One region of the Flavobacterium sp. GCM10023249 genome, then DNA from elsewhere that is predicted to be linked to it. Evidence: riboswitches for the same ligand, from Rfam matches in the RefSeq annotation. Region 1 holds a riboswitch; the other holds the start of a gene.
The links. Region 1 has a riboswitch for cobalamin ahead of ACFO7M_RS00870 (PAS domain-containing protein). Riboswitches for the same ligand answer to the same signal wherever they lie in the genome.

Region 2: another riboswitch for cobalamin. It lies ahead of ACFO7M_RS00235 (TonB-dependent receptor plug domain-containing protein); the one in region 1 lies ahead of ACFO7M_RS00870 (PAS domain-containing protein).

Annotation. Positions count from the first base shown of each region.
Region 1 covers NZ_JBHSHZ010000002.1:179,433-187,358, reverse strand. Annotated here, with positions in the region: gene ACFO7M_RS00885 (T9SS type B sorting domain-containing protein) at 1-2,896, opposite strand, end outside; gene argS (arginine--tRNA ligase) at 3,093-4,871, shown strand; gene ACFO7M_RS00875 (hypothetical protein) at 4,978-5,439, shown strand; cobalamin riboswitch at 5,522-5,653, shown strand; gene ACFO7M_RS00870 (PAS domain-containing protein) at 5,696-6,241, shown strand; gene ACFO7M_RS00865 (acyl-CoA thioesterase) at 6,246-6,632, shown strand; gene ACFO7M_RS00860 (hypothetical protein) at 6,788-7,084, shown strand; gene ffh (signal recognition particle protein) at 7,268-7,926, shown strand, end outside.
Region 2 covers NZ_JBHSHZ010000002.1:42,953-50,878, reverse strand. Annotated here, with positions in the region: gene ACFO7M_RS00265 (DUF5522 domain-containing protein) at 1-245, shown strand, start outside; gene cobU (bifunctional adenosylcobinamide kinase/adenosylcobinamide-phosphate guanylyltransferase) at 245-754, shown strand; gene ACFO7M_RS00255 (diphthine--ammonia ligase) at 756-1,415, shown strand; gene cobT (nicotinate-nucleotide--dimethylbenzimidazole phosphoribosyltransferase) at 1,412-3,100, shown strand; gene ACFO7M_RS00245 (adenosylcobinamide-GDP ribazoletransferase) at 3,097-3,891, shown strand; gene cobC (alpha-ribazole phosphatase) at 3,876-4,397, shown strand; cobalamin riboswitch at 4,588-4,794, shown strand; gene ACFO7M_RS00235 (TonB-dependent receptor plug domain-containing protein) at 4,873-6,789, shown strand; gene ACFO7M_RS00230 (hypothetical protein) at 6,886-7,164, shown strand; gene ACFO7M_RS00225 (DUF4252 domain-containing protein) at 7,168-7,689, shown strand; gene ACFO7M_RS00220 (beta-carotene hydroxylase) at 7,719-7,926, opposite strand, start outside.

The DNA.
Region 1 (7,926 bases):
CAATCACAAAATCTGTGATTAGGTTTTGACCGTTGGGATCATCATAATAATTACCGTTAGCCAAAGGTGTCAAGGTATAACTATAACAGACTTCTTGACGTCCTCTGGAATCAATTATTGGTCTTTGATTGATCGTAATTGTCCAAGGCGTTTCATTGTAACACACCGGAGTCAATGCCATTGTTGATTCCTTGTATATCCATATCGTATTGGTTGAAGTTATCGCATCTCCTGGTAGCAATTCAATATTTCCGGTTGTTGCCGGCCCTCCTTGCTGTACAAAATACCTTCCTCCGTCTGGATTTGTTGGTAAAGTATAGGTTTCACATGCTGCTACGGGAATAGGTGCAGTTAGCGCTGGTTGATGGAATGTAATGTTGAAGAAATCATCGTTAGTACATGCTGCCCCGGGAACATAATGATAAATAGTAGTGTTTTGGTTAATATCAATTGGTGTGTTGATACTATTACCTCCTCCATTGGGTGCATCTCTGAATTCACCAACCGGAGGAGCGTTCAATTGATATGGACCCGAACAAATATCTACATTGGCTAAGTTTAAACTCCCAATATATACCGAGAAAGTTGAAATTGTTGAACGACAATTATTGTTTTCTGCAAAAGCATGAACTTCAGTAGTCGTAGTTATCGGGAATGTTAGAGGTGTATAAGTATCTGTTGCTGCGTCGTATGTATAATAGTTGGCCGTGCCTACGTTGGTAATAATGACTGGAAGTGAATTTACCGGATTACAATCAAAAATATTGGTAAATGTATTGCTAACGGTTGGTGTTTGGTAAATGGTAATGTCGAAGTCGCTTGCAATAGGTGAACAAGTTGGATCCGTAAAGGTAAAGTACACATAAAGTGTTGTAGTGCCTAAAGTTGAAATTATATCTCCAGGGAAAACCTCTGTATTTCCAGGAGTAGTTGGTCCACCTGGTTGTGTAAAATACTGCATCCCATTGTAGGCATAGGGTTGTATAATGTAACTGTCGCAGCTAATTACATCAATTGGTGTAATGTCTAATTGTTCGATAATAAATACATTAAAACTACGCTCTGAAGGACAACTTGGTGTGCCACCTGTTTCGTGGTAAATGTAGATGGTCGTGTCGGTTGTGATGACGGTTCCCGGTGCTAGTATTGATCCAGTTTGATTAGGGCCTGTATAATAGGTGCCCGGATTTGTGAGTGTGGGTAAAATGTATTGAGCGCAAACAAATTGGTCCTGTAAATTGTCTAAAATAGGTCTCGGTTTGACAATTAGATTGATACTTGTTGTGTTATAACAGGCGGTGTCAGTGTTGTTTTCAATTCGGATATAAACAACTGTATTTGATGATATTAAAGAGGAGTTAGTGTCAATTGGGTTTACGTTGTTGTCTGCATCCGCTTGTGATAGATGATAACTAACATTGTAAATACTTGAGGATTGCCCACTTAAAACAGTATTGGTTAATAGTGCTAAATCAAACTCTCCTGAACCTGAACCGGCTGTAGTTTCACAACGGGTTAAATCCCCGGGGTTATTGGCTATCGGAGATGGAGTTAAACGTAAAAAGAAAGTTTCTATGGTATAACAACCAGTGCTTGGATCAACAACTCTAATCCAGATTTGTTTGGGTAAACTTGCTGAAGCTACACTATGGCTTAATATTAATGGATTGGTATTTCCCTGTGCATCCGCCAAAGATTCATGATAGCTTAATTGGTATTGTCCTGACGGATTAACTATTGGTGAGTTGTAAGCTAATTCAAAAGTATAATTTGCCGAAGCATTGTTACATTTGTACAAATCGACTGGATCGGGTACTGTGATAGCAGGTTGGTAAGATATGACAATATCATTGGTAGCTACTTCACAATTAGTTGCTTGTATGTAATAGGTTAGTTGGTAGGTGCCGGATTGATTGACAGTCAAATCTGGACCAGTTTCGCCCGGAATAGGATTTCCATTGGCATCTTTCCAAACAAAATCAAAGAAATTGGGATCTAAACCTGAAGTTATAGTGTAACTTTCATTAACGCCATTATTATTGCATAATCCCACAATGTCGGGACCAAGTACATCTTGACTAAAATCAAAACTACTTCCGCCTAAAAATAAAGCCGAATCAAAACGCTCGTCAATACCATCCGCAATAACAATCTTAATGTGGTAAGTTTGACCAGGAATCAAATTGTTTTTAGTAGCATTCATCAAAACGGTTTGGCCGTTAAAGTTGGTTGGAGATGCTGCTGCAGCTGATCCTCCATTGAACTGACCAAAATACCCTACGTTTTCCGGAGTACATCCCGAATTGTAAAGATTATCTCGTATAGTTTGTACGGAAATAGGAATAGTAGTGCTTGGAATAATAGCAAGATTTTCGGTTACTCCACCTGAATCAGTGAGTAAAAATGCAAAGCCATCAGTTGATTGACATTGATAGGTTCCGTATTCTTCGGAAGCAAATAAAAATTGAAAATTAAAGTAGTTGGAGTACGATGTGAAATCAAATTCTAAAACTGTAGCGTTTCTAGAACTCATGTTGATGCCCGATGCCGCCAAAATTGTTTCTAAATTAGCGTCGCCTGGCCAAGCTGAACTTCCATCGCTTAAATCGGAAGTGTTGGGTCCGGGTGCATTAAGTACATTTCCCGTGGTTAAGAGTACACCATTAGTAAAAGGAAAGGCCGGGTTGGTATTTTCAAAATAGCCTATTCCGTTAGTGGAACCGAAATTAGTACCTGTTCGAGAACTTACATTGGTAATATTTACGCAAGGACTGTTGACTAATACACTGTTGACTAGACCGAAATCGTTGTAAGTAGTCGTGTTTACTGTTATTGATTGTGAGAAAATAAAAAAGCTGTTAATCAAAAACAGCGTTAGAAGTAGTTTTTTTTTCATAGATTTTGTCATGGGTCTGCAAAAATATTCTTTATCTCAGTTACACAAAAAAAATACCGACAAACTACTTGATATCCCGTAATTAAGTAGGTTTTTATTGCAAAACCTCAGGAATTGGACGATAATTGTATCTCTATAAATTTACTAAAAATTTCTTTTAAAATAGTATCTTTGCGCCTTTAAAAAATCATTAATTATGACACTTACACAAATTCTTACGCCAAAAATCCAGGAAGCTGTTCAGGCATTGTTTGCTATTTCACTTGATAAAGTAGAATATCAAGCAACTCGTAGGGAATTTGAAGGTGATATAACTATGGTGGTTTTTCCAATCCTAAAATTGGTTAAAGGAAACCCAGCCGAAATTGGAACTAAGATTGGAAACTATTTGGTTGAAAATGTTCAGGAAGTTGAGAAATTTAATGTGGTTCAGGGATTTTTGAACATCGTAATTTCGGATGCATACTATGTCAACTTCTTTAAAGATATTCAAAGTAATACATCTTTCGGATTTGTCAATCCTGTAGCTGGTGAAAAAGCTATTATGGTCGAATATTCATCACCTAATACCAATAAGCCATTGCATTTGGGGCATATCCGTAATAATTTATTGGGGTATTCTGTAGCCGAAATTATAAAAGCTTCGGGTAAAAAAGTATACAAAACTCAAATCATCAACGACCGTGGTATCCATATTTGTAAGTCAATGTTGGCTTGGCAGAAATTCGGAAACGGACAAACACCGGAATCAACTGGTTTAAAAGGTGATAAATTGGTCGGAAACTTTTATGTAGAGTTTGATAAAGCTTACAAAGCAGAAATCAAAACCTTAATGGAAGAAGGCAAAACCGAAGATGAAGCGAAAAAACTGGCGCCGTCTATTCTTGAGGCGCAGGAAATGTTGCGTAAATGGGAGGCAGGCGATGAAGCAACTGTGGCGCTTTGGAAAACAATGAACCAGTGGGTTTATGACGGTTTCGAACAAACCTATACAAATCTTGGGGTGAATTTTGATTCCTATTACTACGAAAGTAATACGTATTTGTTAGGTAAAGAAGTGGTGCAGTTCGGGTTAGAAAAAGGAATTTTCGAAAAAGATCCGGACGGTTCGGTTTGGATTGATTTGACAGAAGATGGCTTGGATCGAAAAATCGTTTTGCGTTCCGATGGTACTGCAGTTTATATGACGCAGGATATAGGAACAGCAATCCAACGTGTAAAGGATAATCCGGATGTTGGAGGAATGGTTTATACGGTGGGTAATGAACAAGATTATCACTTTAAAGTATTGTTTTTAATCCTAAAGAAATTAGGTTTCGATTGGGCAGCTGATTTGTTCCATTTGTCGTATGGAATGGTAGAATTGCCTTCAGGTAAAATGAAATCGCGTGAAGGAACAGTAGTAGATGCAGATGATTTAATGGCGGAAATGACAACTACTGCGCAATCAATTTCAGAAGAATTAGGAAAATTGGAAGGCTATTCCGATGCTGAAAAAGCAGCATTGTATAAAATTATCGGCTTAGGTGCATTGAAATATTATATGTTGAAAGTGGATCCGAAGAAAACCATGATGTTTGATCCTAAGGAATCGGTAGATTTTAATGGAAATACGGGTCCGTTCATTCAATATACGTATGCGCGTATTCAATCGATTTTGAGAAAAGCGGATTTTGATAGTACAGCTTCAGTAGCGGTGGAGGAACTTCACGAAAAGGAAAAAGAATTAGTGAAGCAAATTGCGCAATTCCCGGATGTAATTCAGAATGCGGCTCACAATCATAGCCCGGCATTAATCGCAAACTATACTTACGATTTGGTGAAAGAATACAATTCATTTTATCAATCGGTTTCAATTTTAGGAGAAGAAGATGCTAATAAGAAGGTATTTAGAGTCCAATTGTCTAAGAAAGTTGGAGAAACGATCAAAAATGCTTTTAGTCTCTTAGGAATTAATGTTCCAGAAAGAATGTAATACCGAATCCGCTTTTTTTAAGAAGCGGATTTTTTTTTATCTTGATTTTAATGTTGTAAATTTACTTAGTAATTTTAGTGTTTATTAATCTTAAAATCAGGCCTATATGAAAAAAATTGTTGTTAGAATTCTGATTTTTGCCTCTTTGTTCAATATCGCAGGTATGTGTAGTGATGATAATGATTCTAGCTACCCGTCGATGGATGCTACCGTCGTAATTAATACAGTGAAAGCAGGCACATGGAGAATCACTTTTTTTGAGGATTCAGGAACTAATGAGACTTCAAATTTTACAGGTTATAATTTTACTTTTGCAGATTCGGCGGTATTGACTGCTTCCAATGGAGCGAATACCTATACAGGAACATGGTCTGTAACAAATGATAGTAGTGGTGATGATAGTCCAACTGAAGATTTGGATTTTAATATGGCTTTTAGCGCTCCTTCCAATTTTGCAGAATTAACCGAAGATTGGAATATTTTAGAGAGAACCGATACTAAAATCCGATTGGTACACGTAAGTGGCGGTGATGGCGGAACGGACTATCTGACTTTTGAGAAAAATTAATTCTATATAAAAAGTAGAAAAAAAGTAACTCTAATGGGTTACTTTTTTTATTTGCATTATTCTTTGTTGTATCTTCGCAACACTTAATGGTAAAATCAATTCCGGAAGATTTTCTTCTAATGTGGAATCAGGTGAAAATCCTGAACTGTCGTGCAACTGTGTTTTTCCTAAAAAGGAAATGAGTCAGATACATAGAATTGATTTTGTTTAAGCATCACGAAAGTGCTCAAACAGGGATAAGTTTCATTTTAAAAGAATGAAACTATTGTTGTATTCACTTTCTTCACTTACAAACGAATATGACAGGAATCGCATGTTACACGAATTTGATGCCAGCTGGGCAAAATACCAAGAAGGTCTAAGAACTAGGTTTTTACCAATTGTTTCTTGGGGCCAATTTTCTTTTGCTTCCATCGAAACCAATGCTTTTGAATTGATTCAGAAAAATTGGAAGGTGAAGGAAAATTTATATCAAATTGTTACTGTTCAGCAACGCGAAGTCATTATTACCAATGCTGAATTTGAAATTGTATTTGCTTCTGAAGGCATTGTACAAATGAACGGCTATGAATCCAATGAACTTATTGGAAAATCCCCCAGAATGTTTCAAGGAGAATTGACATCAGAGGAGGTGAAAGCAACAATCAAAAATGCAATGAAGCAACATAAACCGTTCAAAGAAGTACTTCTCAATTACAAAAAAGACGGTTCGACTTATTTCTGTGAAATTGAGGCTTTCCCAAAATTCAGTAGCAATGGAACATTTTTAAACTATATCGCTTTCGAAAGAATAGCATCCTAACGCAATGAAAACACAAGAAGAAAAAATAAACGATTCAATAACCCGAGTGTTTAAAGCGGTTTTCCCTAATACAACCAATCATTATGATACGCTTTTCGGTGGCACCGCCATGCAATTCATGGATGAAGTGGCTTTTATTACCGCAACTCGATACAGCCGACAAAAAATGGTAACGGTTAGTAGTGATCGCATCGATTTTAAAAGACCAATACCGCACGGTACCATAATCGAATTGATTGGAAAAGTAACTTATTTGGGAACCACAAGTTTAAAGGTTAGGGTCGATATTTTTATTGAAGAAATGTATAGTAACTCACGAGAAAAAGCCATTACGGGCGAATTTACGTTTGTGGCTATCGATGAAAATAAAAAGGCAGTTAAAGTACAATAAAGCGGGAGAAGTGGTATGATTAGGACCTTTAGTTGGCCTTGAGTCCTAGGTCAAGACGGGTAAGCAGTAGGAAATTATAAAGGTGTTTGAATGCCAGTATTTTTTAGGGAACCTGCAGTTTATTCGTTTAGGAACTAATCATTACCGACTTCTTTTTGACTGGTACCGAAGATTATTTAAGTGGTACCGATGACTTTTTAAGTGGTACCGATGACTTTTTAAGTGGTACCGAAGATTATTTAAGTGGTACCGAAGACTTTTTAGGTGGTACCGAAGACTTTTTAGGTGGTACCGAAGATTATTTAAGTGGTACCGAAGACTTTTTAGGTGGTACTGAAGATTATTTAAGTGGTACTGAAGACTTTTTAGGTGGTACTGATGATTATTTAAGTGGTACTGAAGACTTTTTAGGTGGTACTGATGACTTTTTAAATGGTACCGAAGATTATTGAAGTGGTACTAAGAACTCAATGTAGGGTGCCAAACACTCTTTTAATGGTACTAATCATTATTTACTTTCCACTAATCATTCATAACTCATAACTTATAATTCATAACCCATAATTCATCATTAACAAGTCTTTGCAACTTTCAAACTTTACACTATCTTTGCGACTTCATAAAAAAGAAGAACTATGTTCAATAATTTATCCGAAAAGCTAGATAAAGCGTTCCATATATTAAAAGGGCACGGTAAAATTACCGAAGTAAACGTTGCCGATACCCTTAAAGAAGTACGTCGTGCCTTGCTTGATGCCGATGTTAACTTTAAAATTGCGAAAGATTTTACCACTCGTGTGAAAGAAAAAGCAATGGGACAGGATGTATTAACTAACTTACAGCCAGGTCAGCTTTTAATCAAAATCGTTAAGGATGAACTAACCGAATTAATGGGTGGTGATGTTTCTGGTGTGAATTTATCAGGAAATCCAACTGTTATTTTGATGTCTGGTTTGCAAGGTTCTGGTAAAACGACCTTCTCTGGTAAGTTGGCTAACTTCTTAAAAGACAAAAAGAACAAAAAACCATTATTGGTTGCCTGTGATATCTATCGTCCTGCAGCGATAAATCAGTTGCATGTCGTGGGAGGACAAATTGGTGTAGAAGTATATTCTGAACCAGAAAATAAAAATGCAGTGGCTATCGCTGAAAATGCGATTAAACACGCAAAAGCAAACGGATTCAATGTTGTAATCGTCGATACTGCTGGTCGTTTAGCGGTGGATGAGGAAATGATGACCGAAATCGCAAACGTTCATAAAGCCATTCAACCTAACGAAACCCTATTCGTTGT
Region 2 (7,926 bases), 140 kb from region 1:
GTCCCAATTGTTTTAAAGAAGCTTGTTCGGTTAAGATTGACAAATATGTACAAACCGTAACACCAGAATCAGCTCATGACAATATTGCAAAAGATTTGCCTCTGGCTCCTCATTTGATCGAAGGGATTGATTATTATCTTGAGGATGGAAAGTATGTTTTTAAATCGTGGTACCATTTAAAAAGAGGACATTGCTGCAACAACAATTGCCGCCATTGTCCCTATAAATTGAAAGACTTACAATAATGATATATCTTATAACAGGAGGAGAACGCTCCGGGAAAAGTAGTTATGCACAGGATTTGGCAATGCAACTTTCAGCCAATCCAATGTATGTGGCCACTGCCAGAAAATGGGATGGTGATTTCCAAAAACGAATTGACCGCCATCAGGCTGAAAGAGATGAACGATGGATTAATGTCGAAGAAGAGAAACACCTGAGTACACTCAATTTTTCAGGAAAAGTTGCCATTATTGATTGTGTCACTCTTTGGCTGACTAACTTCTTCGTAGATGCCAAAAATGATGTGGCTTTGTGTTTAGAACAAGCTAAAGCTGAAATCAATGACTTGATGGCACAAAAAGACGCTACAATAATCATTATTACCAATGAAATTGGAATGGGAGTTCACGCCGAAACTCATATTGGAAGAAAATTTACAGAGTTACAAGGTTGGATGAATCAGTTCTTGGCTAAAAATGCCGATGAGGTTGTTTTGATGGTTTCAGGTATTCCTGTAAAAATAAAAGGATAAGATGAATTTTATGACCTCCTGGAGTGGCGGAAAAGATTCCTGCTTCGCAATGATGAAAGCGGTTGAATTGGGTTTACAACCGAAAGTCCTTCTGAATATGATGAATGAAAACGGTAAAGTTTCTCGTTCGCATGGATTGCCTTTGCGTATTTTAAAAGAGCAGGCTGCCAAAATGAATTTGCCTCTAGTAGCAATTCCTGCAACATGGAATGATTATGAAGCTAAGTTTATAGAAACATTACAAACGCTAAAAGCAGAATTTGAATTAGATGCTGCTGTTTTTGGGGATATTGACTTAGAGCCGCATAGAGAGTGGGAAGAAAAGGTGTGTAAAGCAGCAGGTTTAGAAGCAGTTTTGCCTTTATGGCAACAGAATCGCATCGATTTAGTTCAAGAAATGCTCGCGAACGGAATCGAAACTATGATTGTTTCCTGTAATACTCAAATGGGGGAGCACTACCTCGGTAAAATAATGACTAAAGAATTGGCAGAAGAGTTAGAAGCGAAAGGAATCGATTCTTGTGGCGAGAATGGGGAATTCCATACAATGGTCATCAATTGTCCGTTATTTTCTGAAGCGATTGAAGTGCCAGAGTTTACCAAACAAATCTATAACGATTATTGTTTTGTTGTTTGGGAACCCACAAAATTAAGTGTATGAGTTATTTAGATGATATTATGAAATCCCGCCGTGATACGCGTCATTTCTTAAGTGATGCCGTACCTGATTCGGTTGTAGAGAAGGCTTTACAGGCTGGACATTGGGCTCCTTCTGTGGGGTTGACCAATGCTACTAGGTATTATATCATCAAATCGACCGAAATAAAAAAAGCAATCAAGAAGCTGTTTTTGGAATACGATGAAAAGGCAGCGAATCAAACCGATACTGCTTTACAAAAAGAACAATACCAAGCATTAAAACTGGAAGCTATTGAGGAAGCTCCGCTCGGAATGGTGATTTGTTACGACCGTTCAGTACTGAATAGTTTTACAATTGGAACTGTAGGGAGTAACGAAGCAATAAAGTTTAGCGCGGTATGTGCAGCACAAAATATTTGGCTGTCATTAACTGAACAAGGTTATTCGATGGGTTGGGTTTCGATTTTGAATTACTATCAATTCAAAAAACTATTGGACTTACCGGAACATATAGAACCATTAGGGTATTTCTGTATCGGTAAACCTGCCACCGATTATAACAACCAACCGATGTTACAACAATTGGATTGGAAGCAAAAAGAGGAAAAGCCTTCGGTTACAGAAATTACCGAAATGCATAAAGATGAAGTTGTAAGAATACAAAATGAGAATTTAGAGAGGAACGATTTTTACTCACTTTCATCAGAATTGCAACATAAAATCGATAACAAAACTAAGCCAACGGGAGCTTTAGGTGTGTTGGAAACCTTAGCCAAACAAATCGGTACCGTATATCAAACTTTAAGACCGGAAATCAAGAAACCTTCAATAGTTGTTTTTGCAGCAGATCACGGAATTGCAGTCCACGGTGTTAGTGCTTATCCACAGGATGTTACACGACAAATGGTGACCAATTTTTTGGAAGGTGGTGCAGCTATCAATGTTTTTTGCAAGCAACACGATATCGAATTGTCGATTGTGAATGCTGGTGTGAATTATGATTTTCCACCCAATGCGAAATTGATATCGAATGCAATAGATAAAGGAACGCAATCATTCCTGCATGGTGCGGCAATGAGTCTGGAGCAAATGGAGCTTTGTTTTGAAAAGGGAAGTGACATTGTAGTCGAAATTGCAAAAAAAGGATGCAATTGCATCGGTTTTGGTGAAATGGGAATCGGAAATACTTCTACAGCTTCGGTTTTGATGAGTATCATAACCGGTATTTCTATTGAAGAATGTGTCGGTAAAGGAACGGGTGTGAATGCAGAAAAGCTGAAATTCAAAAGTGATATCTTGAGAAAAGCGATTGAATCGTATACCGGAAAGGAGGATTTGGAGAACAAATTGGCTTATTTTGGCGGATTTGAAATTCTTCAAATGGCGGGAGGAATGTTGGAAGCTTTTAAAAATAACATGCTTATTTTGGTTGACGGATTCATTTGTAGTGTTGCTTTTCTGATTGCTTATAAAATGAATCCGGCAATAATCCGGAATGCTATATTCAGTCACCAATCAGCGGAACAAGCACATGGAAAGCTGCTTAATTATATGAATGCCAAAGCTGTTTTGCAATTGGATTTGCGATTGGGAGAAGGAACCGGTTGTGCCATCGCCTTTCCGATCATTCAATCGGCCGTAGCGTTTTTGAATGAAATGGCCAGTTTTGAAACGGCTGGTGTAAGTAATAAAGAAAAAACAGAATGAAAAAAGAACTCGATATATTTTTTACTGCGCTGATGTTTTATACACGGATTCCGTGTCCGAAGAACATCGATCACAATCCGGAATATCTCAATAAAGCATCCCGTTATTTTCCTTTGGTGGGTTGGATTGTTGGAATGATTTCATTTGTGACTTTCTATTTGGCTAATAGTGTTTTTTCGACCGGAATAGCTATTGTTTTTTCAATTGTCGCCGTTATATTAACCACAGGAGCTTTCCATGAAGATGGATTTGCCGACGTCTGCGATGGTTTTGGAGGCGGATGGACGAAAGAAAAGATATTGACGATTATGAAGGACAGTGCTATTGGGGCTTATGGTGCCATTGGATTGATATTACTCTTCATGCTTAAGTTTTATTCGATTGGAGAAAGTGTACTATTGGGAAAAGCAAGAGAACCATATGTAAATGTAATAGTACTGTTATTTATTTCGGCACATGCAGTAAGTCGTCTGGCGGCTATTTCTATTGTTTTTACCCATAAATATTCCCGTGAAGATGCCAACAGTAAAAGTAAACCGATTGCCCAAAGTTATACTTGGCGCGAAGTAGTTGGTGCTTTCTTTTTTGGATTACTGCCTTTGTTTGTACTTGCATTTTTTCAATGGCGGTTGCTTTTGACGCTGATTCCTGTCTTTTTGATGCGTATTTATCTGGCTCGTTATTTTCAAAAATGGATTGACGGTTATACAGGAGATTGTTTAGGTGCCACACAGCAAGTTTGTGAAGTTGTTTTTTATCTATCGACTATTGCAATATGGAAATTTATTTAATCAGACATACAGAAACAGTTTGTGAAAAAGGGATTTGTTATGGGCAATCCGATGTTGAATTGCGGCAGCCATATATGGATCAGTTTCAAGAAATCAAAAAACAATTGCCAGAAAAAGCCTTGTTTTATTCTAGTCCGTTACAACGTTGTACTATTTTAGCCAATTTCCTGTCATCATCTGATTATACTGTGGACAAACGCTTAATGGAAATGGATTTCGGTAGTTGGGAAATGAAAAAGTGGGATGAAATTCCGTCCGATGAAGTCGATCCTTGGATGAAGGATTTTGTGACTGTGAAAGTTCCTCAAGGCGAATCATTTGTTGATTTGTACAATAGGGTTTTAACGTTTATGGATGGGCAATTAATCCATGAAGAACTACCTATTGTTATTGTGACTCACGCTGGTGTAATTCGCAGTTTTCTATGTAAAATAATGCACCTTGAACTGAAAGACGCTTTCTCTAATTCGGTAGAATTCGGTCAGGTAATTAAAGTTATAATTTAAATAATGAATACAAGCTCTAAAGAATTCATGTTTGCGATTTATACAATCGTTTTTATTCACATTTTAGTGATCTCTTTGATATTATATAAAAGATATAAAAAGAAAAAGAAATAAACTTTTTGATTTAACATTTTTTAATATAATAATTAAAAAGTAGATAAAATTTGCATTATTCCTAATTGGAACTCTATATTTGCACCCGTATTGAGGTTGTCGTTTTTACAAGTAGTGAAAACGCATTAAAAGGGAATTAGGTTAAATGCCTAAGCTGTACCCGCAACTGTAAGCTAATTAGCTTGTTGTTATCTACACACCACTGTTTCGTTTTAAAATAGGAAATGGGAAGGTAAACAACAGGACGCAAGCCAGGAGACCTGCCTAGTACATTGAGTATCAAACTTTCGGGAAAAAAGGTTTGGGTATGGGTAAATTCTATACTTTTCTCCCAATTTAGTATTACAAATGTTTAATTAAAATGAACAAAAAGATTACAATGGTCAGTGCTTTTGTATTGGCTTCTCTTGGTGTATTCGCTCAAGAAAATGATTCTATCCGCAATTTGAATGAAGTAGTGGTTTCTGATTCAAAATTTGCTTTGTCAAAAGAGAAATCGGGTAAAGTTGTTGTGAAGATTACTGCGGAAGATTTAAAAAAGAAACAAGGACAGTCCCTAGCCACAGTTTTAAGTACCGTTGCTGGTGTTGAAATTAATGGAAATCAAAGCCGTAATGGAAAAGATTTAGGCTATTACATTAGAGGCGGTAGAAACCATCAGACTTTAATTTTAATTGATGGTATTCCGGTTACCGATGCTTCCGGACCTACTTTAGCTTTTGATATGCGTTTACTTCCTGTGGATCAGGTGGAAAGTATTGAAATTTTAAAAGGTGCTTCAAGTACTTTATACGGTACTGGTGCGGCAGCTGGAGTTATCAATATTACTTTAAAAAAATCACCAAAAAAAGCATTTCAAGGGAATGCATATATGAATGTGGGTTCGCAGGAAACTGTTGATAAAAACAATAACTATGAACCAAATGAATTCAATCAAGGTTTCTCTATTGGTGGTTCCGTGGAGAAATTCAACTATTCAGCAAGTTTAAATAGTACTTTTTCCGATGGTATTTCGGAAGCTAAACCAGTTAACAGCGCATCTATTTTTGAAAATGATGCTTTTTCGAGAGTGAATTCTGTGGTTAAAATTGGTTTTACCCCAACTAAGAAATTATCGTTCGACATTTTTGCGAATTACGACCGAATGAAAAACGAATTTGACACTGGTTCATTTGCAGATGATTTAACGAACTTCAGTACTTCCGAACAATATCGTGTTGGATTTACACCAAAATATAAATATAACAATGGAGAATTTGTAATCAATTCTGGAGCGAATTTAATAAACAGAGATTTCTTTTCTTACGGCACACCAACAGATTACAAATCGAGAAGCGTAAATTCCGATTTGTATAATAAATATGAAATTTCAACACAGTTTTTTGTGGTGACAGGAGCACAATTCCAGTTTCATGATATGTCAAACTGGAGCCCAAGCAACTCAATCGTAAAAGAATTGGCAAAATTCAATATGATTGATCCGTATGCTACAGTAGTTTATAATTCTGATTTAGGTTTCAATCTGAATGCAGGTGCTCGTTATAACATGCATAGTAAGTATGGTGAAAACTTAGTTTTCAATGTAAATCCTTCTTTCAATTTCTTGGATTCGAAATTTAAATTATTGGCGTCATATAGTACAGCTTTTGTAACACCAAGTTTATACCAGTTGTATTCTCCATATGGTCGTTTAGATCTTACTCCCGAAAAAGATGCTACAATTGAAGCTGGTTTCGACGCGAATGTTTTGGATAAAAAGCTGAATATTAATGCTGTATTTTTTCATAGAGAAGAGAAAAATGCAATAGGATTTGATATGACAACTTACAAATATTTCAATGTTGAAGGGAAAAACAAAGTAAATGGTTTTGAAACCATGGTTTCTTATGAAGTGAATGATAAAGTAAAATTGAATGCCAATTATACTTTTACAGAGTTGGAAAAACAATCCCGAATTTTAAATCCAAAACACAAAGCAAATGCGTCTGTTGATTTTACAGCGACATCACGTTTAGGAATTAATGTAGCCTATCAATTTGTTTCTGATAGATTGACGCAGTATACTATTTATGATCCAATTACTTGGACTCCAACAGTGATTAATGAAATTTTAAAAGATTATCAATTAGTGAATACCAATTTGCGTTATGCATTGATTAAAGATAAGTTCAACGCGTTTTTAGCAGTGGATAACGTTTTAAACAAAGATTTTGTGGAAGCCAGAGGTTACAGTACAAGAGGCAGAAACTTCAAGATTGGATTCAATTTCTTATTTTAGAAATATTGAGTTTTTTGTTTGTCCCGGTTTAAGCGATTAAATCGGGATTTTTTTTTACCGAATTTTCTCATTATCTTGTACAAAATTGACATAGTTATGAATGAAAAATCTAAGATAAGTAGAACGCTGGTTTGGAGTTTGATTTTATTTTCGGTAATAGGAATATATGGTTTAATTACTTTTTTTTCGAATAATATTGAGTCGCAAGAGGCTAAAAATGAACTAGGTACTTTTAAAACGCCCGAAGAAGCTTTTCTTGAAACTCAAAAAGCGTTGAATTTATTATCTTCGAATATCAATTCTGGCATGGAAAATGCACAACATTTAAAAGAATATGAAATTGTCAAAAACAAAGTATTCAAAAAAGAAAAATAAAAGATGAAAAAGATAGTAGTATTATTCGCCCTGATTTTGTTACCCTTTTATGGTGGTGCTCAAACTACTTTTGATAAATACGACGGTCAGGAAAATGTTTCTTCTGTTGTCGTTAACAAAAAAATGTTTGAATTGATGAGTAAAGTTAAGATGGAAAGTAAGGAAGATATTGCTTACCTGAACCTTATCAAAAAACTGGAAAATTTAAAAGTATATAAAACTTCGAGTGCCAAAACTACAGCAGATATGCGTTCAACAGTAGATAAGTATTTGGGAAGTGTTAAGATGGATGAATTGATGCGTATGAATGAAAACGGCAAGAATTCCAAAATCTTTGTGAAGTCAATAGCAGGTAGTAATAATGTAAGTGAATTGTTAATGTTTATTGAAGGTACTGGAGTCAAAGGAAATGAAACCGTATTAATGTCTTTGACAGGAGACTTTAATATTAATGAAATCTCACTCTTGACTAAAAGAATGAATCTACCGGGCAGTGACGAATTGAATTCGGCGTCAAAAAAATAAAACTGAAAAGCGACCTAATGGTCGCTTTTTTATTGTTTGAAATATTTTCTGGGTACAAGTAACATCCCAAAACATTCTCCATGTTCTTTACCAATATGTTTGTGATGCATTTTATGTGCTCTTCTGACTGCTTTTGCATAACGGTTGTTTACATTTCGAAAAAGTTTGAATCGTTGGTGTATGAAAATATCATGAACTGTAAAATAGGCTAACCCATAAGCGAAAATACCCAGCCCT